2 regions of the Carnobacterium divergens DSM 20623 genome follow, and region 1 is predicted to be linked to the other one. Evidence: a T-box and tRNA genes for the amino acid it is inferred to sense, from the RefSeq annotation. Region 1 holds a T-box; the other holds one or more tRNA genes.
What was found. A T-box is a leader RNA that pairs with one kind of tRNA and senses whether it is charged. The one in region 1 lies ahead of tyrS (tyrosine--tRNA ligase), so its partner is inferred to be a tRNA-Tyr.
Positions count from the first base shown of each region.

Region 2: it encodes a tRNA-Tyr, which carries the amino acid that the T-box ahead of tyrS (tyrosine--tRNA ligase) is inferred to sense. The anticodon was not compared.

Region 1 is NZ_JQLO01000001.1:2,460,476-2,476,851, reverse strand. Features, by position in the region: gene tyrP (tyrosine-tyramine antiporter) at 1-635, opposite strand, end outside; gene BR52_RS11785 (YerC/YecD family TrpR-related protein) at 1,477-1,800, opposite strand; T-box leader at 2,106-2,326, shown strand; gene tyrS (tyrosine--tRNA ligase) at 2,401-3,660, shown strand; gene BR52_RS11775 (GNAT family N-acetyltransferase) at 3,725-4,234, shown strand; gene BR52_RS11770 (AzlD domain-containing protein) at 4,309-4,626, opposite strand; gene BR52_RS11765 (AzlC family ABC transporter permease) at 4,619-5,389, opposite strand; gene BR52_RS11760 (MepB family protein) at 5,641-6,147, opposite strand; gene BR52_RS11755 (ClbS/DfsB family four-helix bundle protein) at 6,262-6,792, shown strand; gene BR52_RS11750 (class-II aminoacyl-tRNA synthetase family protein) at 6,781-7,572, opposite strand; gene BR52_RS11745 (LacI family DNA-binding transcriptional regulator) at 7,698-8,723, opposite strand; gene BR52_RS11740 (aldose epimerase family protein) at 8,742-9,764, opposite strand; gene pgmB (beta-phosphoglucomutase) at 9,754-10,425, opposite strand; gene BR52_RS11730 (glycoside hydrolase family 65 protein) at 10,473-12,749, opposite strand; partial or broken gene BR52_RS11725 (PTS transporter subunit IIBC) at 12,987-14,624, shown strand; gene BR52_RS11720 (endonuclease/exonuclease/phosphatase family protein) at 14,642-15,460, shown strand; gene BR52_RS11715 (YusW family protein) at 15,567-16,061, shown strand; gene BR52_RS11710 (peptidase U32 family protein) at 16,133-16,376, opposite strand, start outside.
Region 2 is NZ_JQLO01000001.1:1,383,357-1,399,732, forward strand. Features, by position in the region: gene BR52_RS06730 (MFS transporter) at 1-401, opposite strand, end outside; gene BR52_RS06735 (Cof-type HAD-IIB family hydrolase) at 388-1,200, opposite strand; gene BR52_RS06740 (sugar O-acetyltransferase) at 1,202-1,837, opposite strand; gene BR52_RS06745 (ROK family protein) at 1,862-2,860, opposite strand; partial or broken gene BR52_RS06750 (DUF5692 family protein) at 3,022-3,939, opposite strand; gene BR52_RS06755 (TetR/AcrR family transcriptional regulator) at 4,039-4,593, opposite strand; gene BR52_RS06760 (GNAT family N-acetyltransferase) at 4,674-5,480, opposite strand; gene BR52_RS06765 (Cof-type HAD-IIB family hydrolase) at 5,748-6,587, shown strand; gene BR52_RS06770 (MurR/RpiR family transcriptional regulator) at 6,688-7,539, shown strand; gene BR52_RS06775 (VOC family protein) at 7,631-8,029, shown strand; gene BR52_RS06780 (glycoside hydrolase family 1 protein) at 8,107-9,573, opposite strand; gene BR52_RS06785 (beta-glucoside-specific PTS transporter subunit IIABC) at 9,669-11,567, opposite strand; gene licT (BglG family transcription antiterminator LicT) at 11,715-12,557, opposite strand; gene BR52_RS06795 (hypothetical protein) at 12,771-13,001, opposite strand; tRNA gene BR52_RS06800 (tRNA-Leu) at 13,122-13,205, opposite strand; tRNA gene BR52_RS06805 (tRNA-Cys) at 13,244-13,314, opposite strand; tRNA gene BR52_RS06810 (tRNA-Gln) at 13,340-13,411, opposite strand; tRNA gene BR52_RS06815 (tRNA-His) at 13,422-13,494, opposite strand; tRNA gene BR52_RS06820 (tRNA-His) at 13,544-13,616, opposite strand; tRNA gene BR52_RS06825 (tRNA-Trp) at 13,632-13,705, opposite strand; tRNA gene BR52_RS06830 (tRNA-Tyr) at 13,732-13,815, opposite strand; tRNA gene BR52_RS06835 (tRNA-Phe) at 13,821-13,896, opposite strand; tRNA gene BR52_RS06840 (tRNA-Asp) at 13,927-14,000, opposite strand; tRNA gene BR52_RS06845 (tRNA-Val) at 14,067-14,139, opposite strand; tRNA gene BR52_RS06850 (tRNA-Glu) at 14,151-14,222, opposite strand; tRNA gene BR52_RS06855 (tRNA-Ser) at 14,235-14,324, opposite strand; tRNA gene BR52_RS06860 (tRNA-Asn) at 14,377-14,450, opposite strand; rRNA gene rrf (5S ribosomal RNA) at 14,461-14,576, opposite strand; rRNA gene BR52_RS06870 (23S ribosomal RNA) at 14,747-16,376, opposite strand, start outside.

The sequences.
Region 1 (16,376 bases):
CCTGCAAAGATAAAGATAATTCCTGTTAATGTTGGTAAGCTTCCTAAATCACTGAAATCAGGTAATAGTTTACCAGCTTCAAAATGACCTAAATAGCTATCTGCATTAATTCCGTGTTTTGCCATATATAGCACGCCTAGAATCACTAGTGCTAAGAATGGGATATAAACACCGATAATTGCACCCCAGTCACCTGCGATTTTAACCATGTCAAATTTCAAGTTCAATAACGTAATTCCCCAATAAGAAATTAAAATCATCACGAAGATGAAAATATTGTTTGTACCAAGTTCTGGACGGTTAATAACATAACCTAGTAATACTCCAACTGTTGAAGCAACCATTACCATTCCAAAGAACATTTGCACCCATAATAACCAAGAAGTAACAAAACCCCATTTTTCGCCAAGTGCGTTACGCACCCAAACTTGAGGTCCTCCTTCTTCTGGCCAACCCGTTGATAACTCAGCTGACATTAACGCAATTGGTAATGCGAAGACACAGGCTGCTAATAACATATAGAAGATTTGCGACCATCCTGTTGAAGCTAACGTTGGAACACTACGAACCGTTCCAAAGAAGGCCATTGTAATTCCAATTAAACCAAATAATGATAATTTTTTAGATTTTCCCATAATAGCTTTACCACTCCTTTTTTAGTTTAGGAGTTTTCTGAGGTAATTGACTAATTGATAGCGCCAATAAAAATTCAATTAGTACCTTAAGTCAAAAAACTTCTATTAAATGTTGTTTTCGATTTATTTCACAATTCAAAAAACAAATATACTAATGTTTCGATAACTTTATATAGTAATTTATACATTTTAAATTTGATTTTCAAATTCCAAATAAAATCGATAAACAATTGCTAACTTGTTAATACATGCGTTAGTTTAGTCCTCAAAAAGAAGTTTGTCAACAAGCTAAAAACCCTTTATATTAAAAGAAAATTAGACTTTTACCAACTTCTTTGTTAAGGGTTTTCGTTAAAGCTTCAACTCGTTAACGCATTAAAGAAACAGCGTGCAAAAGTATTTTCATCTATTTATTTTTATGCATTTTTATCTAATTATACATAAATTTATCAATTCGAATAAAAACAAAAAAACAACTTAAATATAATTTTTTCACAAAAAGAAGCTTCATTAAAGACTTTTCAAGTCCCTAATTAAGAAAATCCCCAAATTTGCGATTACGATTAAAAAAGACACGAATTCGACATTATCGAATTTTATACACAAACTTTCTTTCTATTTTTTTCGATTAAAAATTAACACATGCTACCATCATCACTTTTGTTCATTTCAACATGAAAAAAAAAGAAGTTAAAAATGAGAAAACATCTCTTTTTACTCATTTTAATTCTCATCATTTTTTTAGTATTTTTAGTTAAAATAACACTTTGTTTTTTTAGAACAATCTGCCTCCAACAAAAAAAGCCCTAACTAAGTTCTGAAACTAGTTAAAGCCTTGCTCTTATTCTTCATCATTATTTGTTTGATCATTCTTTTCCAATTCAATTCGTTTAAACAACATATCATAAGAATTGTTCCCGTCAAAAAGGGAACGCTTCACTCGAGCAATTGTTGCTGTACTTGCGTGAGTCTCTTTTTCAATGACACTATATGTTTTCTTTTCATATAGCATTTTCGCAACTTGATAACGTTGCACCATCGTTTTAATCTCATTCAATGTTAGTAAGTCATCAAAAAAAGCAAAACATTCTTCTTTTGATTCCAATGCTAAAATACCATCAAAAAATTCATCTAGCATTTGATCGCGTATTTTATCTATCTGCAAAATCAAAACTCCTTTCACAAACTTATCTTGATTCCTTTTTTAATAGTATGCTCTTGACTGATTATATCAAATTATTCACTAAAAGTCATGAAGTTATGTTAAGGAAAATAAAATGAAATTCTTTATTGAAATCAACTTTAGCAAAAATCACTTTTACTAAGTAAAAATAAAAAACTATTTTAAAAAAAGAATAAGCTTATTTTAATCTGTTTTCACTTCACTTTCATGCTCATATTTTTACTATTTAATAATTTGCTTGTTGACAAAGTTTTTTTCTTGGACTATACTTTGGTCAATCTCATAAATAACTTACTTTGAAAGAGCGCAGTAGCATGTTATCCCTGTTTGTAGAGAGCTAGAGGTCGGTGAAATCTAGTACAAATAACTTTTGCGAAGTACACTCTGGAGTTTCTTGACTAACCTCAAGCGTTTTACGAACGTTATCTAGTAAATGAGTGACATTTACAACTTTGCTTTTGAGTTGTTTATGTAATTTGGGTGGTAACACGGTTAATTCGTCCCTATTAAACTGAAACTTTATGTTTCGGTTTGGTAGGGACTTTTTTATATTTCTAACTAATTTGAAGGAGTGAAGAACACATGAACATTATTGATGAATTACAATGGCGCGATGCCATCAACCAACAAACTGACGCTGAGGGCTTAAGAGAACTTGTAGAGACGAAAAATATTTCATTGTACTGTGGAGTAGATCCAACTGGAGATAGTATGCATATTGGACATTTAATTCCATTTATGATGATGAAACGATTCCAACTGGCTGGACATCACCCTTACATTTTAATTGGTGGGGCAACTGGTACAATTGGCGATCCAAGTGGTCGTACATCCGAACGCCAACTGCAAACAATGGAACAAGTTCAAGCAAACGTAGACGCCTTAACTGCACAAATGCAAAGCCTATTCGACTTTGGTGGAAATGACGACGTGACAATGGTGAACAACTTTGACTGGACACATGATTTGACATTACTTGATTTCTTACGTGACTACGGTAAAAACTTTAACATCAACACAATGTTAGCTAAAGATATCGTTTCAAGTCGTTTAGAAACTGGAATCTCATTCACTGAGTTCACCTACCAAATTCTTCAATCAATGGATTACCTTCACCTATTCAAGCACCATGATGTTCAATTACAAATTGGTGGCGCGGATCAATGGGGCAATATTACTGCTGGTTTAGATTTAATTCGTAAAAAAGAAGGCGCTGAAGCGAAAGCCTTCGGTTTGACAATTCCATTGATGTTAAAAGCGGATGGTACTAAATTTGGTAAAACTGCTGGTGGCGCAATCTGGTTAGATTCTAAGAAAACAACACCATTTGAGTTTTTCCAATTCTGGTTAAACCAAGATGATCGTGACGTTGTGAGATACTTGAAATTCTTCACTTTCTTAACAAAAGAAGAAATTGATGACCTTGCAAACAAAGTGGCAACAGAACCACATAAACGTGAAGCTCAAAAAACGTTAGCTAAAGAAATGACCAACTTTGTTCATGGTGCTGACGCATTAGCAGAAGCAGAAAAAATTACAGCTGCTTTATTCTCAGGTGACGTTAAAAATCTAAATGCGGATGAAATCGAAGAAGGCTTTAAAAATATGCCAACTTTCGAAGCAGCTAAAGAAGAAAAAAACATTGTGGACTGGTTAGTTGATCTTGGAATCGAGCCTTCAAAACGCCAAGCCCGTGAAGATATTAACAACGGCGCAATTTCAATGAATGGGGAGAAAGTTGAAAGTGTGGATGCTGTCGCTTCTCCAAGCAACTCATTTGACGAACGTTTCATCTTAATTCGTAAAGGCAAGAAAAATTACTCATTAGTTAAACTAGTTTAATTTTAAAAAGGGATAAATTCGGTTTTATCCCTTTTTAATTACCTCATAAAAAGGAGCTCAGATGATGATCCATTTAATTTCAGCAACTTCAAAAGAAGACGCCTTACTCTTAAACCAATTAGCTACTAAAATTTGGCAAGAACACTACATTCCAATCATCGGCGCGGATCAAGTTTCTTATATGCTGACCCACTTACAATCGGCTGATAAAATGTTCCAAGACATCCAAAGTGGGATGACCTACTATTTAATCCAAGTTATAAAAGCCGACGGTACAAAAGAATGGGCTGGTTACGCAGGATTTGAAATCAAAGCGGACCACTTATTTCTAAGCAAACTTTATGTATTAGCTGATTTTAGACAACACGGCATCGGCTCTTTTGTTTTCCAACACATTCTCAAAGAAGCAAAATCAAGCAACTTACCTGCCATCCAATTAACAGTCAACAAATACAACGACAAGTCAATTGCAGCCTATCAAAAAATGGGTTTTACAACCATTAAAGAACAAGTGGCTGATATTGGTGGCGGCTATGTACTGGATGATTACGTGATGGAATATCGTATCTCATAGAAGCACTCAACTATCAAAAAAACCTGATGCATTTCAACCTTTTTATGGCTGAAATGTATCAGGTTTTTCTTATTTTAAAATGCATACGTCAGCAATAATATCGCTGCTAAACCACCAATAACTGAAAGTCCCATCGACTTTGTTTTATAAGCAACTGCCATCACGATTACTGCCGCAATAATTTTCAAATTACTAAATAACGAAAAATCGCCATCTACAATAAAAACATCTTTAAAGAACAAGGCCGCAAACAACGCAGCTGGAACATATTTCATCCATTCATGAAACCATTCAGGAATATCACGCTTAGAAAAATACATCATCGGAATCACTCTTGGCAAATACGAAACAAATGCCATTCCTAAGATCAATAAGATAAATTGACTATTCATGTGGTGTCGTTGCCTCCGTCTCTAACGGTTGTCGTGTTTTTTCTTTAAACTTTAGTTTGCCAGCAAGATTCCGTTTCTTTAATTGCTTTTCAATCATATAACCAGTAAAAGAAGCAATAATTGTGGCTAAAATCAAACCAATCGTACTTTTTAAAATCAACATCGTCATAATTGACAATAATCCTGAAAAAAGACCTACAAAAATAATTAATTTATTTTGCAACTGCATCGTAAACATATAAATAAACATCGCAGTTAAAGCAAAATCAACAATATGAACATCTAATGGAAGCACTGACCCTAACATTGTACCTGCAACGGTACTCACTAACCAAGATGCTAACGAATAACGATTGACCATCAGAGCCTTATGGGCATTCCAACTTGAATCAGTGGAAAACTTCAAATAATTAACTGCATAATTTTCATCATTAATACTTTTAGTAAACAAAGCTATAAAGCCGCGCTTTTCTTTTTTGATAAATGTCGATAAACTAGAACTAAGCAATATGTAGCGCAATTCTAAAAATAGCGTCATCATGATAATCGAGAGAATTGGAGCTGAATCTACTAACATAGCTGCGGCCAGAAATTGAGCACCACCAGAAAAGACTAAAAACGAGATAAGTGCGGTATACAACCCATTAAATCCAACTTTTTGTAACAATACGCCACAAGCAAGACCAACAGGAATATAACTTAAGCAAAGTGGCATCGCAACTTTTAACGTTTCTTGCCAGACTGCTTGATTCTTCTTTAACATGAGACAATCCTCCATTTTACGTAGGTAAACAATGTGTCAATTATAACATAAAAAAATAAAAAATGATGCTCCTTTTTTCTGATAGACCAATAAGCTCTTTTGAATAAGAATTCATCCACAACCAAAATAAAAAAAAAGCTATTTAATTAGGCTTTTCAGTTATTTGGTTAATAAAGACTCATACTAAACTCATGTATTTCTTAGATTAAAAACAATGAAAAAACGATTCCAACTGCATCTACAGACTTTAGTTACCTTCCATATAACGCTTCAAGACGTGCTTTAAAGCTGTCCCGATTGTCTGTAAATTCAACAAAATAGTCTAGCTGCCATTTTTGTGTTACTTGGGCTTGTTTGCTAGTTGGAGAATCCCAACTTGGATAAACCCGCATGGCCATTTTCCCTTTTTGTGAATCTGTCCGTAAAATATGTTGCTCTATCAAAACACCTTTAGGAAAGACAAATTGACCTATTCTCTCTCCAAGAAAAGTTGTCACTACTAACAAATCTGGACTTTCCTTTTCATGAAAAGCTTGATTTTTATTTAAAGGATCTTTCTCCCAAAATGCAACAAACTGTCCAATTTTTGTTGGAGTGATTTTAGCAACCCGAAAACGAATCGATAGTTGATTTAATTGGAAAACGCCACCAGCATACTCCCTATTCTGCACTTCTTCAGCTAAGTTTTTCACCACAAATTGATTCGGACAATAGAAAATCGAATCGATTTGCAACATACACTCTTTAAAGTAATCCAATTCCACACTTCCTTTTTGATCTATTATAACATTTTTTGATAAAATAAGAGTTGACTCTTACACAATGGGAAGGTTTACAATAAACCTATAACCATTCTATATAGGAGGTACACAATGAAAAACTATGAAACAAAACAAGACTTACTCGATGAAATCAAAAAAAAACACGTAAAATACGATTCCGAATTCGACGCTATTCCCGAAACTTTAAAAAACACCCGAATTGAAGAAGTTGACCGCACCCCTTCCGAAAATTTATCTTATCAAATTGGTTGGATTCAGCTCCTTCTTAGCTGGGAAACAGCAGAGCAAAAAGGTCTCCACGTAACCACTCCAACTCCTGATTATAAATGGAATAATTTAGGCGGACTTTATCAATCTTTTTATGATAAATATGGGAACCTGCCCTTGACTATGCAAAGAAAATTATTACAAGATTCATTAAACGAACTTTACACACTTATAGAATCCTTTTCTGATGATGAACTATTCTTACCTAATCAGCGTTCTTGGGCAACTACTAAAGCGATGTGGCCTGTTTGGAAATGGATTCATATTAACACAGTAGCTCCTTTTACAAACTTTAGAACAAAAATTCGCAAGTGGAAAAAAAGCGTTTTAATTGAAAAAACATTAGACAACTAATTGTCTAATGTTTTTCTTTTTTTTAAAGAACGATCCTAATAAACTAGCAAAAATAATTCGAACAAAGAATAACAGAACCGCACCTGCTACTGCACCACTAGCTAAGGCTAGGTAAAAGGTATCCAAGCGACTTTTATTTTCATTGAAAACGATCGTTACTAAAAATGCAACAAAATAAAGCATTAAATTAAAGATCGCTAAGTACGTAATGATATCTAAAACGGAATAACCAATAATACTTAAAATAGCCATGATTGCTGTTACAATAATTGAACCATTCAATAAATTAAAGAAATACAATGAAAATGTTTTCCACTCCATCTCATTTTTCATCACTAAATGATTAAACCCATAGGATACACCTGCTAGTAACGATAATTGAATCCCTGTTGCAATAAAAATTTTAAAGAATATTCCTAGTGTTCCCATCATGTTACTATCAGAAAAAAGTCCACTGTATGGAGAAGCTGAAACTAATCGTGCCATACAAAATGCTGTAAATAATGAAATCAATCCAACTGAAACCAGACCATACCACCATTGACCTGCATTGTCTTTTTTTAATGGTGTTTTCAAGGTTTGACGTAAATACGACCAGTAATGATGAGCATGTTCTTTAATAACTGCTGAATCAACATTTCCTGTATCGGGCTCATCTGCTCCTTTTTCTGAAACAATCTCTTCTTGTAACAAATCTGTCCTCTCTTTGTCTTCACTACAATTTGGACAAACATCCTGCTCTTCAGTTAATTCGGTTTGACATTTTTCACATTGTTTCATCGATTAAAATCCCCCTTTGTTCATTAGGCATAATTGCCCTTTTAATAGTTTGACATAGCTTTTTATAAACATCAATAACATTGATTATTTATAATTCCAAAAAAAACACTCTTATTAAAAAAGTGTTATTTCGAAGCTACTGTTTCCCGTTCAATAATTTCATGAGGAATAATCATTTTTACAAACGGTGCTTCTTTTTCTTCAATTTTATCAATCAATTTCAGTGCGACTTGTTGACCAAGTTGCGGAACATTAATATCAATCGAAGTTAATTTAGGATAGGCCATTTTGGCAAAAATCGAGTTATTGAAACTAATAATTGAAACATCCATCGGAACTTGGTAGCCTAACATTAATAACCGTTGCATCACTGTTACCGCAAGCATATCATCGCTAACTACTAAAGCCGTCGGTGCCGTTTTTTGATGTTCAAATAACTTTTCTAATGGCTGTGTAACAGTTGCATTGTCAGAATCTGTCATTAAAATAGATTGTTGTGGATTAATAGCGATTCCTGCTTCTTGCAACGCATCTCGAAAACCCGCCATCCGTTCAATCGTAACTACTTGATCCAAATCATCCCCCACATACCCAATTTGAGTGTGTCCCTTTTGAAGCAAGTAATTTGTCGCGTCTTTTCCAGACAATCTATTATCGTTATCTACATACAATGTTTCATTTTCAAAGAGATACGGGCGACCAACCATTGCATAGATCAAGTTCGCTTCATGTAAATATTCAATAATTTGATCTTCCCACGTAGAATACAAAACAATAAAACCATCAACCGTTCCACGACGTGCCATCATTTTAATGCTCTCTAATAATTCACCAGTATCTTTTCCTGAAGCAAGAGACACCATGTAGTGTTTTTCGTTACACACTTTGCTAATTTCACGAATTACTTCTAAAAAGAATGGATTTTGAAATGCAACACCGTCTGAAACTGGCATAATTACTCCAATCGTTTTAGTCGTCTTACTAGCTAAACTTTGAGCTGAAAAATTTGGCACATACCCCAAATCCGCCATCGCCTGACGAACTTTTATTTTTGTTTTTTCGCTAATACTACTGTGATCTTGAATCGTTCTGGAAACAGTAGATGTAGCAACGCCAGCTTTTTTTGCAACGTCTTTGATTGTAACTGCCATTTTTTTAACTCCTTTTTATTATTCGTCTATCAAACCAAATTGATAAATCGTCTGATGTTTTTTAGGAATACCTGGCTGTAATAGAATCGATTGGAAATTTGAATGATGAACAGCATCGGGTAATCCTTGTGGTTCAATCGCAATCCCTAAGTGACTAGACATCTTTTGATTGCAAACAACGTAATTCTCGTCCATATTTGTTGTTGTAAATACTACAACACTTTCTTCACTGGTGGTGATTTCCATTTTCCGTTTGCTCTTTGGATCCGCCAAGTAAAGCTGAGGTTGCCCCTCTTTATGTTTTAGTTTAAACGCATCGTCATAGCCCTGTGGCTGTTTAAAAAATTGCCTAGCTAACAGCTTTGGCGATTGAAAATCAAAATTAGTACCTTCAACATCCATAAGACGTCCTGTAGGAATTTTTTCATGATCCAACTCAGCTACTTGATCACTAGCTATTTGCAAAATATGCGTTGAAATTTTTTCTTTTCCATTTCCACTTAAATTGAAGTACGCATGATTGGTTGGATTAAATAACGTTTCTTGATTGCTACTTCCTACCATTTCTAGCTTCAGTTCTTGATTTTTCGTAATCGTATACGTAGCACGTAATTGCAACTCTCCTGGATAACCATCTGTTCCGTCAGGTAAAACCAAGCTTAACTGAATACCACATTCTTCCTCTGTTACAAAAGGAACACTATGCCAAATTTGTTGGTGAAAACCTGCTCCTCCTCCATGGATATGATGTGGAAATTGATTTTGTGTAAGCTGGTGTGCCTTCCATTTTCCATTTCGGATGCGCCCAGCAACCGGGCCAACAAGTGCACCAAAATAAGCTTGATCCGCTAGATAACCGTCAATATTTTCTAAATTCAACACAACATTTTCACTGAATCCATCTCGGTCTGGAACATTGATGGCCGTTAGACGACCACCGTAGTTCAACAGCGTTACAGAAAAACCAGCTTCATTATCAAGCGTATACGATTCAATTTTACCTTTTGGATGAAGCAAAATGGTTTCTGTATTAACCTTCATTCCGGTAGTCCTGCCATGTTTTTTCTAATAAAGGATACGTCAATAAATCCGTTGTAGGAACAACCTTCGTTGCTTCTTTTAATTGCACTGCATCTCCTACACCAACTGCCGCCATATTTGCTGCACAAATCGCCGATACTCCCGCAATAGCATCTTCCACTCCTACACAATCAACCGGAGCAATCGCTAGCTGTTTTGCACCTTGAATAAAGATATCTGGTGCAGGCTTCCCTGCTTTTAAAGTTGTTGGATCAACGATTGTATCAAATAAATCGGCAATATTTAATTTTGCTAAGATAAACGGACCATTTTGACTTGCTGAAGCTAAACCTATTTTCAACTGCTTTTCTTTTAAATCAAGCAACAACTCTTGAATGCCTGGTAAAAGATCATTTGGCGTCATTTCTTCAATCATTTTTTGGTAGACATCATTTTTTTTGGTAGTCAATTCATTTTTTTCAGTTTGAGTATATTTAGTTGTCAAATTCCCTTTTTCAAGAATTTTTTCAAGAGATTCTGAGCGGCTAATTCCTTTTAACTCTTCATTAAAAGCTTCATCTACCACCACGCCAATTTCTTCCCCTAACCAGCGCCATGCTTTGTAATGATAATGGGCGGTATCTGTAATGACACCATCTAAATCAAATAATACTGCTTTCATACTAGTTCATCCTATTCTATCATTTATTTTCCACAAGTAAAATGCTTTTAGACTTGATAAGTTGGAACTGTTAATTTAGTCACTAATTCAACCACTTCATCGTATAAGTTTAATGTCAACGGCTCGCCGGATAGTAATGTCAAACTGGTTTCAGTTTGGTTCACTTCAATAAAGATTAAACGACCACGATAATTGATATGGAAACGATAGTAGTCCCAATCTGCTGGTACAAACGGTTTAAAGGAAAGCGTGTCTGCAAATGTTCGCATTCCTGCAAAGCCTTCAACAATCGTTAACCAGCTTCCTGTCATCGAGGTAATGTGTAGACCATCTTCCGTATCATTATTGTAGTTATCTAGATCTAGGCGTGCAGTTCGCGCGTATAGTTCAACTGCCTTTTCAGACATTTCTAATTCTGCTGCTAAAATAGCATGAACAGATGGTGACAAGCTTGACTCATGAACCGTCATTGGCTCGTAAAAATCAAAATTCCGTTGCTTTTCAGCTTTAGTAAATTGGTTATTAAAGAAATAAATTCCTTGTAAAACATCTGCTTGCTTAATAAAACATGAACGTAAAATTTTATCCCACGACCAGTTTTGATTGATTGGCAAATCTGTTTTTGCTAATTGACTAACTGGCATTAATTCCTTATCTAAAAACGTATCATGTTGAACAAAAACATCTCTTTCTGCATCATAAGGATAGTACATTTTCTCAATGATATCTTGCCATTTTTGTTTTTCTTCTTCTGTTACATTCGTACGATTTACTGCCTCTTTATCTGCAGTTTGTAATTTTTCTAGTGTGTAAGCTAACGTCCAAGTGGCTAACTTATTTGTATACCAATTATTATTGATATTATTTTCATATTCATTTGGTCCCGTCACACCGTGAATCATATACTGTTTTTTAGTTGCTGAAAAATGAACGCGATCTGCCCAAAAACGACTGATTCCAACTAAAACATCCATGCCTTCATTTGCTACATAGCTATGGTCTCCTGTGTAATTAGTATAGTTATAAATGGCATAAGCAATCGCACCGTTACGATGAATTTCTTCGAATGTAATTTCCCATTCATTGTGGCACTCGATTCCTGTAAAAGTAACCATTGGATACAACGCACCTGCTAAGCCTTGTTGTTTTGCATTATGGTACGCACCAGGTAACTGTTCATAGCGGTATTTCAAGAGATTTTTACTAACGGATGGGTCTGCTAATGCTAAATACAACGGTACAGCATACGCTTCAGTATCCCAGTAAGTAGCACCGCCATATTTTTCACCAGTAAAGCCTTTAGGTCCAATATTTAAACGCATATCTTCACCATAATAGGTAGAAAACAGTTGGAATAAGTTAAAACGAATTCCCTGTTGCTGTGCATCATCGCCGCCAATTTCAACGTCACTTAACTTCCATCTATCTGCCCAGATTTTTTCATGCGCTGTTTTTAGCTCTTCAAATGAGTGAGGGACGATACTCTCTTCCATTAACGCTTCCCCTGCTTTTAAAACAGCCTCTTTATCGTAGTCTCTTGATGTAGTGACAATAATGTTCTTTGTCAAACTAGCTTTTTGATTCGTTTCTAATTTTCCCGAAAAACATTCAGAAACCGTTAATTCTTCAATTTTTTCAGTCGTCTTTACTAAACCTTCAACCGTATTGCTCATTGTAGCAGCAACGGTAAATTGCTCAATTCCAAAATCATTTGGCTTTGTTTCTACTACTAAACGATTCGAAGCTGCTTCAACAGGTAACCAAAACATTTCATCGTAGTTGCTATCTTGATTTCGGACATCCCCATTTAATTGTGACTGAATCTCAATCTTGGCTGGTTCACCTAAATTTGTTACGATAACTTGAATGCTACATAACTCTTTAACTGCTAAACTTAAAAAACGTTGAAATTCAAATTTAATACGTTTTCCATTTTTACTCACGATAAAGCTTCGGCGTAACACACCTTTTTCCATATCTAATTCTAATAAAAAGTCTTCTATTTGATCGGTAAATAAATCAATTGCATTGCCGTCAATCAAAATATCCATTGCAATAATGTTAATTGAATTAATTACTTTCCCAAAATACTCTGGGTAGCCATTTTTCCACCAACCTACACGTGTTTTATCTGGATACCAAACGCCTGCAATGTAATTCCCTTCATGATGATCTCCTGAATAGCTTTCTTCAAAGTTGCCTCGCATCCCCATGTATCCGTTTCCTAAACTTGTCAAACTTTCTTGTAACCGGCGATTTTCTTTATCTAGTGTATTTGTTTTTACCTTCCAAGCATCAATATCAAATAAACGTTCAATTGTCATGTTGATTCCTCCATTATCTTTGTATTTATCTTTTTTGGTCTTACAACACCCTTATCATAAACGCAACCGGTTGCGTTTGTCAATTCCTTTTATTTTATTTATTCATCAGACAACAAATTTATCTCTTGCAATTTGCTAACAGTTCAGTTTATAATCAAAGCAACCGGTTGCACAAAATATTCATAAATTTTACTTATATAAAAAATTCCCATCTACAAAGAAGGAGCGAACAATAAAATGAAAAAGATGTTCTCGTTTGAATTTTGGCAAAAATTTGGTAAAGCTTTAATGGTTGTTATTGCGGTAATGCCAGCCGCTGGATTAATGATTAGTATTGGTAAGATTATCGCATTGGCAGGAGGGGATATTCATCTCGTACTCACAATTGGAAGCGTTGTAGAAAATTTAGGATGGGCAGTCATTACAAACTTGCATATCCTTTTTGCCGCAGCTATCGGAGGTTCGTGGGCAAAAGAAAAAGCAGGTGGTGCCTTTGCAGCACTATTAGCATTTATTCTAATTAATATTACAACCGGTTCCATTTTTGGTGTAACAAGCGATATGTTGCTTGAACCAGATGCAACTACACACACTCTTTTTGGCACTAAGATTTTAGTAAACGGATACTTTACTTCTGTACTAGGCTCTCCCGCTTTAAATATGGGGGTCTTTATCGGAATCATTTCGGGATTTGTTGGAGCGATTGTTTACAATAAGTATTACAACTATCGCAAATTACCAGATGCTTTAGCGTTCTTTAATGGAAAGCGCTTCGTTCCTTTTGTCGTAATCATGTGGTCAGTAATCATCGCTATTATTTTAGCCATCGTTTGGCCAGTTATCCAAACAGGAATCAACCAGTTTGGGTTATGGATTGCAACCAGCAGTGAAACCGCTCCCGTGTTAGCACCCTTTATCTATGGAACTCTTGAACGCTTATTGCTTCCATTCGGACTGCACCATATGTTAACAATTCCAATCAATTACACCGCACTTGGGGGAACATATACTATTATGTCAGGCGTAAATGCAGGGAAAGAAGTTTTTGGTCAAGACCCTCTATGGCTTGCATGGGCAAGTGATTTAGTGAATTTTAAAAATGCTGGCGATACTTCTGCTTATCAACAGTTGTTAACAACTGTTACTCCTGCTCGTTTTAAAGTCGGACAAATGATTGGTTCTTCTGGAACCTTGATGGGTATTGCCTTTGCAATGTACCGTCGTGTTGATTTAGACAAACGTGCAAAATATAAAACTATTTTCTTATCTGCAGCAATCGCTGTCTTTTTAACTGGCGTTACCGAACCTTTAGAATTTATGTTTATGTTTGCAGCACCTGCTTTATACGCTGTTTACGCTGTTATACAAGGTGCTTCATTCGCTTTAGCCGACTTAATTCACTTACGTGTGCATTCTTTTGGTAATCTAGAATTCATCACTCGCTTGCCACTTTCAGTAAAAGCAGGGTTAACGGGGGATGTTATCAATTATGTGATTAGTTGTTTAGTATTCTTTGCCATTTCATATTTTGTTGCTTACTATTTAATTGGACGTTTCAAAATGGCAACTCCTGGACGTAATGGAAATTACATTGACGATAGCAACGGATCTACGGATGGCGAATCTCAACCAAATATCTCTGAGGACCAACAAGTTCAAGGAATTATCAGTGCTTTGGGTGGGGTAGAAAATATTGTCGATGTAGATGCTTGTATGACGCGGCTTCGTGTCACTGTCAAAGATCCAACTTTAGTTGGGACAGAAGCAGAATGGACGATGTTAGGGGCATTGGGTTTAATTAAAAAAGATACTGGAATTCAAGCTGTTTACGGACCAAAAGCAGATGTTTTAAAATCAGATATCAATGACGTGCTAGGTAAGTAATGATGAAAATGTTGACACTTAATACACACAGCTGGCTAGAAGAACATGCTCTTGAAAAATTAGAGCTACTTGTTGAAACGTTAATTCAGAAAAAATATGACGTTATTGCCTTGCAAGAAGTAAACCAATCAATTAACGCTCTTCCTCTTGAAAAAAAGAATCATTTTCATCAGGTTGATAACCAAAAAATACTCCGTCAGGACAATTTTGCTGCCGTACTACAAGAACAATTGGCTAAAAAAGGGCTCCAATATGATTGGACTTGGGTAGCCAATCATATTGGGTATGATCGATTTGATGAAGGCGTCGCCTTACTAAGCTTAACACCAATTGAAGCAACGACTTCTTTTACTATTTCTAATGAAACGGATTATACAAACTATCAAACTAGAAAAGTTATTGGCATCAAAACAACTTTAAACAATCAAACCGCTTGGTTTTATAGCGTTCACTTTGGCTGGTGGAATGACAATAAGAATCCTTTCAAAGAACAATGGGCTACTTTGTTAACAGCCATGCCAGAGCCTAACACACGAACTTTCTTAATGGGAGATTTTAACAGTCCTGCTACAGTCAAAAATGAAGGCTATGACTTAATTTTACATGAAAATTGGCTTGACACTTTTCAACAGGCTAAGGAAAAAGATAGCGGAATAACGGTTCCAGCGGCAATTGATGGTTGGAAAAGTGCCACTGATGCCTTACGAATTGATTATATATTTACAAATCAACCTATCGAAATTAGCTCTTCCGTGGTTATTTTTAACGGAATCAATCAACCTGTAGTATCTGATCACTTCGGCGTTGAAGTTCAATTTAATTTTTAAAACAAAAAAAGTCCGTCTTTCTAATTAAATGGGAAAGACGGTCTTTTCTTTTACAATAGTCTATGGTTTAATTAAAGAACAACCTATTTTTAAAGGAGTTTGCACTATGAGAAATAAATTATGGCCCGCTTGGATTCTCGTTTTAATAATCTATGGCCAACAAGAACTTTCTGTCTTTAAAGAAGAGCGAGCACAACCTATTGAAATAACTTCGGCCACCACCAATGAAGATTCTATAGAATCAAACGATAGTAGTAACTATTCAGAAAAACTTGAGGACACCACACAAAAAACGACACTTCTAGCCGTTCAAAAAATGAAAATCGACTACCGATCCCATCACCAAAAGTTAAAACTGAGTTATCAAGTTCAAAACAATGAAGTGAAAGCTAAAATACAGCAAAATCATGAAAAATCTAAAGGGATAAGAGCTCAAAATAAAATCGAAGATCTTTTCCAATCAACTGACTTTTCTGCCGCAACAGCAGACTCGCTTCTTAAAACTCTTCAAATTGCCTATCAATTACCTGACTACACCAACTATCAAATTGAACTTACTTTACAAGATGGCACTCAGCTTGAATTTGAAAATGACGATTAATCCATGAAAAAAAAGCATTCATTTAAAAATGAATGCTTTTTTATTAAATCAACGCTCAAATAACATTTTGTTTAGCGTTGTTTGCGAATCATATCATATCTTTTAACAGGCGTTGTCACTTTCGTTTTCACAATCATCATCGCATTTGGTGCGCGATCAATCGCTTCATCGTCTTCATTCCATAAAACCTCGATTTTTTGATGACTATGAGTAAAACCAGGACCGTAGAATTCAACGTCGTCCCCAACCCCAAAGTTATTCCGTTGTTGAATGGTCGCAATTTTAGTTTCAGGATCATAGGCTAAGACTTGTCCA
Region 2 (16,376 bases), 1.1 Mb from region 1:
CCAAGTAAATTGGCACGCTCATCCCCTTCAAAAAACATACTAATAAGACTAATGGCTAACGGTGTGAACAAACCGATACCCACACCAAATACCAAACGCATAATTAATAGCGCCGTAAAATTAGTTATAAAAAAAGGAGTAACTCCTCCTACAAGAGCAATCATTAAACCTAGCTGAACCGTCTGTTTATTCCCAATTTTCTTTGCAACAAAACTACTTAATAAAGTGAAAATTAAAATTGTTAGGCTTGGAAGTGTGACTAAACTTTCAATCAAAGACTGCGATACATTGGGGTAACTAGATTTTAAAACGGGTAAAATTCCAGTGATTGCTGTTGCTGAACCGGTTAGTAGAGACATACTTAATAGCGATAGCTTAAAAATCGGTTTATTTTTTTTCATCACCCAACTCCAGTAATTCTTCTACTATTTTTAAAACCCCCTCCTCTTCATTAGAAGGTGCACTATAGTTAGCCGCAAGTTTAACTGCTTGACTGCCATTAGCCATTGCATAACTAAAGGCTGCTTTGCGTAACATTTCAACGTCGTTGCCTCCGTCACCAAAAGTGGCCAGCTCCTCATCTAAAATCCCCCATTTTTTTTGCAGAATTTCCAAACCATTTGCCTTATGAAAACCTGGTATAATTAAGTCTAATTCGCCATGACCACTTGAAACAGCTACGAATTTACCTTGGAACTCTTTATTTAAATGCATCACTAATTTCTCAGTTTCTTCTTTGGGTACAGATAAAGCAAACTTAAAAAAAACATCCTCTTCTAGCTGAGTTAAATCCGTGACTGTCTTTAAACGATGATAGAATTTTTTGCTAGTTTGTTTAAAGTCCTCAGACTCCTTTTCATCCACATAGGCACTCTTGCGACCGCATAAAAGCACTTGAATTTGTGGGGATTTGCTTAAAAATGCGAGCATTTCATGAACGAGTGGCTCTTCAAACTTTCCACAAAATAATTCTTCTTTTTCACTAATGACTAGCGCTCCATTTTCAGCCACAAAAGAAATTTCATCACTTATTTCTGGGAAAAAGGATTTTAATTGATAATATTGATTGCCACTAGCTACTACAAATTTAATTTCTTTACGCTTCATTTCCCGATAAATTCTTTTAAATCGTGAACGGTTATACTCCTTATTTTCATTTAAAAAAGTACCGTCCATATCTACAGCAACCATTTTAATCATCCTATAATAACTCCTTTTTAGCTTTTTTTGACTCTAACCAATACTCTTCCTGTAAATTTTCCCAATACACTTTATCGTTTTCATCAATTGCTCTTATAACACGACAAGGATTTCCAGCTGCTACTACATTTTTAGGAATGTCTTTTGTTACTACTGATCCAGATCCTATTACAACATTATCCCCAATTGTTACACCTGGATTGACCGTTGAATTTCCTCCAATCCAAACATTGTCTCCAATTTTAATCTGCTTGCCCAGTTCCAAACCTGAAATTCTCACTATAGGATCAATAGGATGACTAGCTGTAAACAGAGCTACTTTTGGACCAAACATCACATTATTTCCAATTGAAACCTTCGCTACATCCAAAATAACACAATCAAAATTGGCATAAAAATGATCTCCAATTGATATATGCTGACCATAGTCACAATGAAATGGTGGCTCAATGTGATACTTTTCTCCTACTTCACCTAAAAGCTCTTTTAACAAAATCTTTCGATAATCAGATTGTTCTTCTGTCGTACCATTAAAAAGTCTAGTCAGTCGACGAGATTTTTTCACATCTTGACCAAGTTCTTCATCATTGGCTATATATAAATCTTCTGCTAGCATTTTTTCTTTTTCCGTTCTCATTTTTCCAGCTCCTACCTTTTGTTTTTATTCTGCTAACTCTATTAATTCAATTCCCTGTATAATCAAACCCTTTAAATAGTCTTGACTAAACCTGACCGAACTGGCAATTTCAGGCAACTCAATATATGGGAAAACTTCGGCTAAATTTTCTTTAATAGGGACCAACTCTTCTTGAGAAACAATACGCTCATTTGTATAAATAATAATTTTATCAGGGTCATACATGCTGATAATAGTTTGAATTACTTCTTGACTATTTTTATTAAATTCTATTTTATCGAGCAATCCCATTTCCCAGTCAACAGATAACGGCAAATGTTTGATCTCACCTGCAAGTCCATTGCGTCCTTTAAAAATCTTCCCATTTATTAAAATACTCGCACCTGGCGGAAAATCATCAGGATAGTAAATGCCTACTAAAATTTCATGCTTGACTGGCAACCAGTCAGCATAACCTCGAACTGCAGTATTGATATCGTTTTCAATTCCAACTGGCAAATGAAAAACTTCTTGTAATTCTTTTCGGACATTCAAATTCAGCAATGGTGGAAAGTCCAAGATTTTTAACTCTCCATGAATTTCAACTCCTGGTATTCCTAACATTATTCCACCAATTTTAGGAAATTTATCTAGAAAAGAACTCACATATTCTTTAAATCCAGCCCAAGACAATGAACTCCCACTAATTTCTTCTTCTGATACTATTTCTCCAAATAAATCGGTTACATGAAATAAAAAAACAAATTTGTGATTTTTTTCAATTAATTGAATAGCTAATAATAATTTAAATTCAGCATTATACTCATAAGAAACTGCACGTCTACCACCCGTTGTTACTAATTTTTTTGCTTCTTTGATTTCGTCTCTTTCAAGTAACCAAGTAACTAACTTATTAATCGTCACAATACTCAGGCCACTTTGTTTTGCTATTTCACGTTGCGATAAGGGACCATTTTCTTTGATTACAGTTTTTAAAAACATGAGATTATTTTCTTTTACATTTTGTGGTTTACTAGCTTTCACCTAATGCCCTCCTTTTATCTCGAAACTTTATTAACTACATTTAAAATGTTAACACAACAAAATAGCATAATCAACAAAACTTTATAAACATAGTTTAAAAATCACCTTTTTATTAAAAAAAATCTATCGACAGAGAATTCTCTATCAATAGATTTTTTAATTTAACTATTTTCTTTAATCACTTCATCAGAAGCAGCTAATCCATCATAAACAGTTTGAGTAAATGGATTGCGTTTGTATTTGGTAATACGGTAAACATGATAAACTAATACCGCAATATTCACTGCTAATGCAATTCCACTAACCGTCATCAAGGCTCCATCCGAATGGGTGGATTGAACAGCAAATTTTGAACTTGTGACAAATTCAGGGAAGCTCATAGTAAACATCATCCAAAAAGCTAATGTATGAGCACGATGTTGCAACCAAGCTCCTTTTTTGATAAAGAAGGCTGGAATTGTACAAGAAATTAATAACGCTGCTCCTGCATAAAATGAATGATCCCCAACACAATTATAAACATAAGCAAAATTCCAAACATCGTAAGCAATAATCCAAAACCATAATTGATCTGGCCAAATCATATCTTTTTGTTTGTCTTTGCTGATAATAATTCCAAACCAACCAGAAATCGTTACAATATTGATGATTCCAGCAATGCCATTCATAATATTCCAAGGTCCACCGTTCATAAACACGCCATCTACCATGCCATGTAAACTGGCTACTTGAAAATCACGAATAACCGCTTCACAAATATTAAAAGCTAAAATAAAAGCAGGGAAAGCTAGCGCCCATTTGTTGCTTTACAAACTCTTGATATGGCGCAAAGCTAAAAATCCTAAGCAGCCAGCCAACGCTGAATAAACTTTCACCCAATGGAACCACGTTCCAGTACTTGAGCCTGGTCCAGCCGTTGTTGGCCAAACAAATACCGTTAAAATAATCGGCAACGCAATAAATAAAATAAGAGCTACATACTTGTTGCTACGTGCAAATTCATTTAAAATCATAAGACCTGCAACAACCGCAATCCACATTAAAAAATCAACTAATGTGACATCTTGAAATAAAAACATTTTCCTCCAACTCCTCCATAAAAGTAACTTAACTACACTCCTATTATGCAGGGATGAAGGCGTTTTAATCTATAGGCAATGTCAGTGATTTGCCCAAATTTACACCGTTTGATTCTTTTTTACACATTTTAAAATGGCGCCATTCATCATTGTTTCTGTCCGCAGTAAAATGTCTTCTTTCGGTTCATTTAAATTATTTTTTAACCATTGTGTAATTTGTGCTACAAGTGCCCAACCATAAAAATGAATAATTTCTTGTTTTAACGATTCAGGCAATGTTGGTTTGATTTCATCAATCACTCCAACTAACATTTGCGAAGCCACAGTAAATAAAAAGTTTTCCAATAAATCTCTTCCCAACGAACGAGAGGTATTTAAACAAAAGGATTTATTCGCCAAAACGTAATTCAATAACATCTCATAGCCTTTATGCCAATTACGAAGATGCTGATATTCAGACAGTCCATTTACAATTTCATGATCGTAAATCCATTCCACAAGTTGATAAATATCTGAAAAATGATAATAAAAGGTATTTCGTGTAACATGAGCTTCTTCTGTTAATTCTTGAATTGTAATTTTATCTAGCGGTTTTTTTAACATAATTGCTTTAAGGGAGGTTGCTAAAAGTTTTTTTGTTTGGTCTTTTGCCAAGAAAAACACCACCTTATTTTTATAAATTTACAAATCTCTAATATAAATCTATCCTAGCTTAGCTTCACATAGGAGGATCATTAAATTTTTTTACTATATTGATGTTGGGATAGTACTTCACTAAAACCATTTATCACTAAACTTTGCGTTGTTGGTTCATCCGCTACTAAATTGCTTCCAATCCATTTTTGAGGAGCATATGTTATTTGAAATGCACTTAAGACGCTTTTTATTTGTGTATGAGCCTCTTCAAGTTCTAATTGATGAAACACCAAACAATCTTCTTTAACACTCACGACAGCATAGCCTACCAAGTTTTTATCCTGATAAATCCCTATACAATCATAGCCATGAAATGATTTATTTTGCCAAAGAGTCGTGTTATCTTCTATTATTCCGATTTCCTCTAGCATTTCAACTTTTTTTATCTCATGGTGAGTTTTCAGAGGATACACTTCTTGACTTTCTAACACTAAGACTTTACATAATGGTACAAAACCAAATTTTTGATAAATTAAAATAGCTCGGTCATTTCCATCAATTGCTTCAAGATACAACATTTCAGTGTTTCTATTTTTGGCAGTAGTTTCAAATTCATGTAGCAGCTTAACAGAAAGTTGTTGACCACGAAATTTTGAATCAACAGCCATTCCACCTAGCCAGGCGATCTTCTCACCAGAAAAAACACCTTCTCCATGAAGATAAATCCCTGCCGGTTGATGATCTACAAAAAGTATTTTACTTAATTCTTGCGAAATAGATAGACTAGATAAGCGATGATCCAACTGTTCTTGTGTCATATGAATGGGAAACATATAATCTGAAAAACCATTATTCCAAACTTGGGTTCTTTCTCTTGCGGAAACATTCTTATAGCTTCTAAACACAATCCCACCCCTTTTATACTCTTTACCTTAATCATACTTGATTCATGCTGGAAAACATAGACTTTGATAATGAAATTTTATCGGCTAGCTAAGTTTATTATAAAGTAATTCATGAAAAAAAAAGATCAGTTTTTCAACTGAATCACGTCATTATTGAGAAAAATCTTTCAAAATCAATCAATCTGCTTATTCTTATGCCAGTTTCCTTTATAATAAGTTTAAATAGGACAAATTCTATTGAAACTAAAACTAAATGGAGGAACGATCATGGATGTAAAAGCAATTGTTTTAGATATCGATGGCACACTTTTAAATGATGACAAAAAACTAACGAAACGAACAAAAGAAGCCTTAATTAGCGCTCAAAAAAAAGGAATTAAAGTTGTACTTGCCTCTGGCAAACCTACCCCTGGCATGTGGAAATATGTAGAAGAATTACAAATGGTTCACTATAATGGCATGCTAGTTTCTTATAATGGAGCTCATGTTATTGACGTTGCCACAAAAAAAGAATTGTTTAGTCAACCTCTTTCAATTGAAACGAGTCAACAAATTTTAGAACACTTAAAACAGTTTGATGTACTTCCAATGATTGCTAAAGATAATTATATGTATGTCAATAACGTTTATAATGGTCTATTACATTTAGACTCTCAAATGGGATTATTTAATATCATTGAGTATGAGGCAAGGGGTGGTAATTTCCAATTATGCGAAAAAAATGACTTAGCTGCTTTTGTTGATTTTCCATTGCATAAAATTTTAATAGCCGCTCAACCTGAATACTTAAATAAAAATTGGGAAAATATCTTAGCTCCCTTTAAAAATACTGTCAATGGCGTGTTCTCAGCACCAATGTATTTTGAATTTACAGATCAAGGAATTGATAAAGCTTATGCAGTAGATAAAACTTTACTACCTTTAGGCATTCACCCTGAACATATTATTTCATTTGGTGATGGTCATAATGATTTATCTCTAATTCATTATGCTGGCATGGGAGTTGCTATGGGAAATGCTGTGGATGAATTAAAAAATAGTGCAGATAAAATCACCTTAACCAATAACGAAGATGGCATTGCAGCAGCATTAGCTGAATTACTTTAAAAATAAGAGATAAGATTTTAACATCTTATCTTTTTTGCGCTTAAGAAGGGAAAGTAGTTTATACTAGAATTAAACTACCAGAGAAAGGTTTGGTCTACCAATGAATTTTCTTTTAAAACTCAAAACATTATCTTCCCTTACAACAAGTGAAAACGTACTTGTTCAATTTATTTTAACAGCTCCAGAAAAAGTGATTTACCTGTCACCAAAAGAACTTGCAGAAGCCTCTTTTGTTTCTATTTCTACCATTTATCGTTTAATTAACAAACTAAACCTCGATGGATTAAATGACTTAAAACTAGAACTCGTCAAATATTTAAATGCCCATACGTCTGACCCAATTATTGATATTAATTATCCTATTTCCTCAGAAGATACTAATTTTTCCGTCATGAAAAATTTACAACTGGTTTATGAACAAACCGTGCAATCAACCATTGATACGAATGAAATTGAAAGCCTAATGCTAAATCGTACCCTATTACAAAAGGCTGAAATAATTGATATTTATACGACTTCAGCGAATATATTTTTTGCCGAAAATTTTAAATTTCAAATGCAAGAAATCGGAAAAACAGTCAATGTACCAAAAGACAACTACACTCAGCATTTAACCGCCGCAAATAGTACTCCTAAACATTTAGCCATTATTGTTTCATTTGAAGGCCGAGGTGCGAATATTCCTGAATTATTTACAATCTTAAAAAGAAATAAGTGCAAAATCTTGCTCATTACATCAAAAAATAGTCCCTTGCTTAAGGAGCCAGTTGATAGTACTTTTCTTTTTTCTTCTCTTGAAAACCACTACCATAAAATTTCATCCTTTTCTACAAGGATGTCACTAATGTATCTTTTTGATATTCTTTATCTTAGCTATTTCAACATAGATTATGAAAAAAATATCGCGTATAAACTAGCAAATTATCAAAAAATGAACCCTCACTTAATTTAAGAGATTAAGTGTACTTATTTTTTGACAAAAATGCTCCTTCATGAGATGCTTTGTGCGTAATCAACTTTACAAAAAAGAATGGGGGATTTTTATGTCAACGATGGTCTTTGTTAACTTTCCAGTATCCGATGTGAAGCGCTCTACTGAATTTTATGAGAAGTTAGGCTTCACAAAGAACGAGGCTTTTTCGAATGAAACAAGCAGTTCAATGGTTTGGGATGAAAATTTTTGGATTATGCTACTAAGTCATGATTTTTATCGTCAATTTATTAATGGGAAAGAAATTGCAGATGCCAAAACTACCAGTGGTACACTTGTGGCCTTTAGTCTAGAAAGTGCCGATGCTGTTAAAAAGTTCGCTGAAACAGCAAAACAAAATGGTGGAAACTACTACAAAGTTGAGATGGGAATTCCTGAAGATCAAATGTTTGGTCTTGAAGTGCAAGACCCCGATGGAAATATGCTAGAGCCAACCTGGATGTCTATATAAATAAAAACGCCCCAAAAAGAACTTTTCTTTTTGGGGCGTTTCTTGTATTTAATTGTAGCAAAATTTTCAATCAACTCTTAATTATTTTCTAACTTTTCACCATTTGTTGCAATAACTTGTTTGTACCAATTAAAGGATTTTTTACGACTTCGCTTTAAGGTTCCTTGACCATGGTCGTCTAAGTCAACATAGATAAAGCCGTAGCGTTTTTTCATTTCACCGGTACCCGCAGATACAAGATCAATACATCCCCAAGGCGTGTAGCCGATTAAATCGACCCCGTCCAAATCAATCGCATCCTTCATTGCTGCAACGTGTTTTTTAAAATAATCAATTCTGTAATCATCGATAATTGCCCCATCACTTTCGACCGTATCGACTGCACCAAAACCGTTTTCGACTACAAATAGTGGGATATTGTAGCGATCGTATAATTTACTTAATGAAATTCTCAAACCTAATGGATCGACTCCCCAACCCCAATCAGATTCTTCTAAATAAGGATTTTTCACTGCTGGCATTTGATTTCCACCTACAAATTTCACCTTATCAGGATTGGCAGAAGATACGGTTGACATATAATAACTAAAACCAATATAATCCACCGTTCCTTCTTTTATCAGTTCATCGTCTCCTGCTTCTTTTTTAATCACTACCCCTTCACGCTCAAATTGTTTTAGCTTATGCGCTGGGTAATAACCCTTCACTTGAACATCAATATAGAACTCTTGCTCACGATTAAACTGAACGGATTCCATCACGTCTTCTGGTCGACAAGACATTGGGTAGCTTGGAATATAAGCAACCATCATTCCAATTTGAAAATCAGAGTTTATTTGATGCCCTAACTTAACTACCTTCGCACTAGCAACAAACAAATGATGGGCAGCTTGATACTTTCCTTGAAGACTGCTATCATGAATCCCAATTTGCGTCCAACTTCTTAAAAAATTAATTTCATTAAAAGTCATCCAGTACTTCACTTTATCTTTATAACGCTTAAATATCGTTTCACAGAAAAATAAAAAGTAATCAATCACTTTACGATTTGACCACCCATCAAGCTCATCTGCTAAGTACATAGGGATATCAAAATGATTAATCGTAACAACCGGTTCGATATTGTATTTTAACAACTCATCAAATACTGCATCGTAAAAAGCTAATCCTTCTTCATTGACTTTATCCGTTCCTTTAGGACAAATCCGTGACCAGTTAATTGAAAGACGAAAACATTTAAAACCCATTTCAGCAAATAAAGCAATGTCTTCCTTATAATGATGATAAAAATCTGTAGCAACATGACTTGGATAATACTGTTCTGGATCAATATAACCAATTGCTCCTGTTGGTAAAGACTTTTCTCTCGTAACAGATTCAATCTTGCCCTCTTTTGTTTTGTAAGTAATTTTTCTTGATGTCGTATGACTACCACCTGTAATCGCATCTAGAGTACTTGGTTCTTTTCCCCCAGATAAATACCCACCTTCATATTGGTTGGCCGCTGTAGCTCCGCCCCAAAGAAAATTTTTAGGAAATCCCATTGTTCAATCGCTCCTTTTAAATTTATTTTTTGCTCTTTTATTTAAGCGTGTATGTCAATAATTGACTCACCAACATACACGCTCACTCGTTACATTTAAATTAACGCAGTAATCAAATCATCATTTAAATTAATTTCTTTTTGTTGAGGTTCTAAAATATCCAAATAATCATCACTATTAGTGATAATAACTGGAATTTCTGTACTAAATCCAGCTGCTTCAATTGCTTCTTTATCAAAGGTAACTAGTGTTTGACCACGTGTCACTTTGTCTCCTTGCTTTACAAATGTTTCAAAATACTTTCCTTCTAGTTGAACTGTATCAAGTCCAATATGAATCAATAACTCCATTCCATTATCAGAAATTAGACCAATTGCGTGCTTTGTTGGAAAAACAGTCATAACAGTCCCATCAAATGGGGCTACTACTTTTCCATTTTCAGGTGAAATCACTACCCCTTTACCTAATGCACCTGATGAAAAAGCATCATCTTTTGAGGTACTTAGTGACGCAACCGTTCCTTTCACAGGAGATGTGATAATGTCTTTATTCATCACTTTTGGAATTTCAATTTCTATTTCTTCTTCTACCACATCATCTTTCCAAAAGAAGAACGTTAATATAAAGGCTACTACAACAGCAATAACGATACCGATTGCCCCATTTACAACACCACTAGCATCTTCCCCGTTGATGAAGTTTAAAATACCAAAAATCCCCAAACCGCCCATTGTATAGGAAGTAACTTGATTTAACATTAAATACAAACCACCTGCTGCGGCTCCTACCATTGAGAAAATAAACGGTTTTTTCTTTGGTAACGTGATTCCATAAATCGCCGGTTCCGTTACACCAAAGATGCCTGAAATAATTGCTGGTGGACATAGGGCTTTTATTTTTTTATCTTTTAATTTAAAGAACATCGCTGCGACAACAGCTGTTTGAGCAAAGCTTGCTGCAAATGAAGCTGTTAACACTTGACTAAAACCTTCTTGCGTAATTTGCATAATAGCCAAAGGCACAACGCTCCAGTGTAAACCAAAGATAACCAGGACTTGCCAGAAAAATCCAAGAATAAGACCATATAATGCGGGTGAAAAAGACATTAATCCTTGGAATCCGCTACTTAGTAAATCAGTTAAGATACTGATAATTGGACCAATTACTAAAAATCCAATTGGTAAAGCAATTAATAGGACAAAAAATGGCACTAAAAATGTTTGAACTACTTCAGGAATAATTTTTTTAAATAACTTTTGAATTTGAGCAGCAAAGGCAATAATAAAGATTACAGGCACAACGCTACTTGTATAGCTACCGCCTACCCAAGGAATTCCTAAAAATGTATCATAAGCGGGTAATCCCAATAAACTATAAGGAGCTGCCGCACCAGCGCCAGCAGTGCTTTCGAAAACAGCTTGCAGCGCACTTCCTTGAACAGCCGGATAACACAACGCTGACCCAATCACAATTCCTACCATTGGATGCAATTTAAATTTCTTAGCTGAAGTGTAACCCAAAATAACAGGCATAAAATAAAAGATTGCATCCCCAATACCATTTAACATCGTGTAGGTTCCAGATGTGTTTGAATATAGCTTTAAGAAAACCAATAAAGCATTAAATCCTTTTACCATCCCAGCTGCTGCTAAAGCGCCTAAAAAAGGTTGAAAACAGCCACTTAAAATATCGATTAAACGATTAAAAATACTTCCTCCAGATGATTCTTCTTCAGTATCACCAGACAAACCTGCAATACTAACTACCTCTTCATAGACAGCAGGAACGTGATTGCCAATGACTACTTGGTATTGTCCACCACTCTTCATAACGGTTACAACGCCATCCATATTTTTTAAAATGTCATCATTTGCATTACTTTCATCCTTCAATTTAAAACGCAATCTTGTAATACAATGTGTTAAGCTATTAATGTTTTCTTTTCCGCCTACATTTGCTACAATTTTTTCTGCTAATTCATGATATTTCCCCATTTTTGTTTCCTCCAATAATTAATAAAATAGTTTAATTGAAGGTTTAGCCAACTGAATGTCACTATCCAAATGTTTCATGTCTTTTTCAATTCCTACTTACCTTACCTGCTAGCTTTCTGACCTCCCTTTTTTAATTTTATATTATGACTAGCCATTCTTTTCAACAATTCTTGCAATATGAATGGTTAGGTATAAACGTTCATCAGTGGATGTTTCATAATGATAATTGACTGCTAAAAATTCAGCAATTTTATCGACACATTGATAGGCATTCCAATACTTTTTTCGTACAATATCTAACAAATCCTCATCAGTCTCATTTTTATAAGGTTTATTGGACTGCATTCTCGAAATAAAAAATCGTAAATGTGTAGTAAATCGATAAAAATAGACCGAATCTTCATCAATGGTGATTTTAAAATAATACGTAATGATATTCATAATATCCTGGATAATTTTGGTTAAATCGTACATATTGTTCATTTCAGAATTTCCAGTTTGAGCATTAACTAAGTGCAACGCAATAAAGCCTGCTTCGTCTTCTGGAAGATCAATGTCATAATGTTCTTTTATTTTTTCAATCATTTTCATGCCAATTTTAAATTCCTTTGGATAGAAACGTTTAATGTCCCAGAGTAATGCATTGCGAACTTGCAGTCCATTTTTCTTTCGTTCCATAGAGGTAAAAACATGATCTGTTAAGGAAATGTAAATAGAATCATTGAGTTCCGTTTCTAACATTTCTTTACTATAATCAATGATTTGATCAACTATTGCTAAATACTCAATAGGCAATTCTAAGAGCAGCTCTTGAAATTTTTGTGACAATTCATCGCTACTTAATCGATAAACCTTGTCAATTTTATCCTTTTCAATTTTCTGCCCAATTTTTTTGCAGTAAGCCAAGCCACGTCCCATAATAATAATCTCATTTCCATAGCGATCTTTTGTTATCACAACATTATTATTTAGAATCTTTTCTATTAGCATTTCTTTCACACCCCGCCTTTCATGAAAAAAACCCAATACACCTTCATAGTCAAAGAAGTTTTCACCCCTTACTATAAACGTTGTATTAGGTTTAGCTTGCCGAAACAATCACTATCCATATGTTGTATGTAAATCCTATTTATACTATATACATTAACATTGTAAGCGCTTAATGTCAATCCTTTCTAAAAATAACTCCTTATGAATGAAATTCTATTTTTCATTTCCTCTTTTAAAATTTCTTGTGAGTTTAGCAAGAATTAATTGTATTTCATCTTGATTTACAGCTAGTTCTATTTTACTTTTAACTTTCACAAATTCTTTTCCCGTTATAGTTTTAATATGTTTTCTATGCCAATATATCATCATTTTATTATCTTTAATAATACTATAGTCAAAAGGCGTTTCTTTAAAACTATTTCTCTTATCAATTGATTTAATCATTTTATCCTTCTTTCCTTCATATTTATGATTGCTGTACTAAAATACTGGTTAATTGACTATATTATAACAAAAAATAAAAAAAGTACCAACGCATCGTTAGAAACGTTGGTACTGCTAGTATACCGGCGGCCGGGGTCGAACCGGCACGCCCTTGCGGGCACAGGATTTTGAGTCCAGCGCGTCTGCCAATTCCGCCACGCCGGCATAATTAACAAAAAGCTAGTATTTTTAAACAATGATAAAGGCGGTAACCGGATTTGAACCGGTGATGAAGGTTTTGCAGACCTCTGCCTTACCACTTGGCTATACCGCCATCATTTAAAAATATTAATAAAAAACTGGGCTAGCTGGATTCGAACCAACGCATAACAGAGTCAAAGTCTGTTGCCTTACCGCTTGGCGATAGCCCAATAATATAAAGGCGACTGATGGGGATCGAACCCACGCATGGCGGAACCACAATCCGCTGTGTTAACCACTTCACCACAATCGCCATCATAAAAATAGAAAATAATAAAATAATAAAATAAAAATACCTTAAAGGCGACTGATGGGGATCGAACCCACGCGTGGCGGAACCACAATCCGCTGTGTTAACCACTTCACCACAATCGCCATAACAATAAAAAATGGCAGGGGTAGCAGGAATTGAACCCACACTAATGGTTTTGGAGACCACTGTTCTACCTTTAAACTATACCCCTGTATTAAATTAAAAAACATAAAAAAATGGTGGAGGGGGGCAGATTCGAACTGCCGAACCCAAAGGAGCGGATTTACAGTCCGCCGCGTTTAGCCACTTCGCTACCCCTCCAAAAATGGTGGCGCGGGACAGAATCGAACTGCCGACACATGGAGCTTCAATCCATTGCTCTACCAACTGAGCTACCGAGCCATACTAGGGAAAAACATTAAATTATTAAAGCGGTCTGGACGGGACTCGAACCCGCGACCTCCTGCGTGACAGGCAGGCATTCTAACCAGCTGAACTACCAGACCAAAATACTATTTTTTATATCACATTTATATTTTTTAATTGTATCAAACACTATGATTAAAAAATAATGGAGGTTAACGGGATCGAACCGCTGACCCTCTGCTTGTAAGGCAGATGCTCTCCCAGCTGAGCTAAACCTCCAGATAAAACTATGACCCGTACGGGAATCGAACCCGTGATACCGCCGTGAAAGGGCGGTGTCTTAACCGCTTGACCAACGGGCCTATTTATTGATACGGAGAGTAAGGGATTCGAACCCTTGAGACAGTTTTCACCGCCTACACGATTTCCAATCGTGCTCCTTCGGCCAGCTCGGACAACTCTCCAGATTCATTTAAATCTCAATACAACTCAATAACACCATAGAAAACTATGTAACTCCGCAAGTAGGACTCGAACCTACGACATCATGATTAACAGTCATGCGCTACTACCAACTGAGCTATTGCGGAATAACTAAAAGCGTGGCAACGTCCTACCCTCACAAGGGGAAACCCCTAACTACTATCGGCGCTGAGAAGCTTAACTTCTGTGTTCGGCATGGGAACAGGTGTATCCTTCTCGCTGTCGCCACCACACTTCTTATTTAGTTCAGAGAAACGGTTTTAAAATATCACTACGTGCTATTTTATACTGTTCATCATCTACTCTTGTAAACCAATCGTAGTGATTCTCAGCAATTTCGTTCTCTCAAAACTGGATATTGTAAGCGCAATTTACTTTTTGATTCATGTGTTCCACCATTTATTTGGTTAAGTCCTCGACCGATTAGTATTGGTCCGCTCCATACATCGCTGTACTTCCACTTCCAACCTATCTACCTGATCATCTCTCAGGGGTCTTACTTGCCGAAGCAATGGGAAATCTCATCTCGAGGGGGGCTTCACGCTTAGATGCTTTCAGCGTTTATCCCTTCCACACATAGCTACCCAGCGATGCTCTTGGCAGAACAACTGGTACACCAGCGGTGTGTCCATCCCGGTCCTCTCGTACTAAGGACAGCTCCTCTCAAATTTCCTACGCCCGCGACGGATAGGGACCGAACTGTCTCACGACGTTCTGAACCCAGCTCGCGTACCGCTTTAATGGGCGAACAGCCCAACCCTTGGGACCGACTACAGCCCCAGGATGCGATGAGCCGACATCGAGGTGCCAAACCTCCCCGTCGATGTGGACTCTTGGGGGAGATAAGCCTGTTATCCCCAGGGTAGCTTTTATCCGTTGAGCGATGGCCCTTCCATGCGGAACCACCGGATCACTAAGCCCGACTTTCGTCCCTGCTCGACTTGTAGGTCTCGCAGTCAAGCTCCCTTCTGCCTTTACACTCTACGAATGATTTCCAACCATTCTGAGGGAACCTTTGGGCGCCTCCGTTACTCTTTAGGAGGCGACCGCCCCAGTCAAACTGCCCGTCTGACACTGTCTCCCACCACGATTAGTGGTGAGGGTTAGAGTGGTCATACAGCAAGGGTAGTATCCCACCAATGCCTCCACCGAGACTGGCGTCCCGGCTTCTATGGCTCCTACCTATCCTGTACAAGCTGTACAAACACTCAATATCAAACTGCAGTAAAGCTCCATGGGGTCTTTCCGTCCTGTCGCGGGTAAGCTGCATCTTCACAGGTACTATAATTTCACCGAGTCTCTCGTTGAGACAGTGCCCAGATCGTTACGCCTTTCGTGCGGGTCGGAACTTACCCGACAAGGAATTTCGCTACCTTAGGACCGTTATAGTTACGGCCGCCGTTTACTGGGGCTTCAATTCTGAGCTTCGCCGAAGCTAACCCATCCTCTTAACCTTCCAGCACCGGGCAGGCGTCAGCCCCTATACGTCATCTTACGATTTTGCAGAGACCTGTGTTTTTGATAAACAGTCGCCTGGGCCTATTCACTGCGGCTGACCAATTGGTCAGCACCCCTTCTCCCGAAGTTACGGGGTCATTTTGCCGAGTTCCTTAACGAGAGTTCTCTCGCACACCTTAGGATACTCTCCTCGACTACCTGTGTCGGTTTGCGGTACGGGCAGATTGTTTCTAACTAGAAGCTTTTCTTGGCAGTGTGACATCAGGAACTTCGGTACTATTAGTTCCCTCCCCATCACAACTTGTCCTTATAGTAGCAAGCATTTAACTCACTTCAAGACTTATTGCTTAGACGCGCATATCCAACAGCGCGCATTCCTTAGCCTACTGCGTCCCTCCATTGTTCAAACAAAACAAACTGGTACAGGAATATCAACCTGTTGTCCATCGCCTACGCCTATCGGCCTCGGCTTAGGTCCCGACTAACCCTGGGAGGACGAGCCTTCCCCAGGAAACCTTAGTCATACGGTGGACGGGATTCTCACCCGTCTTTCGCTACTCATACCGGCATTCTCA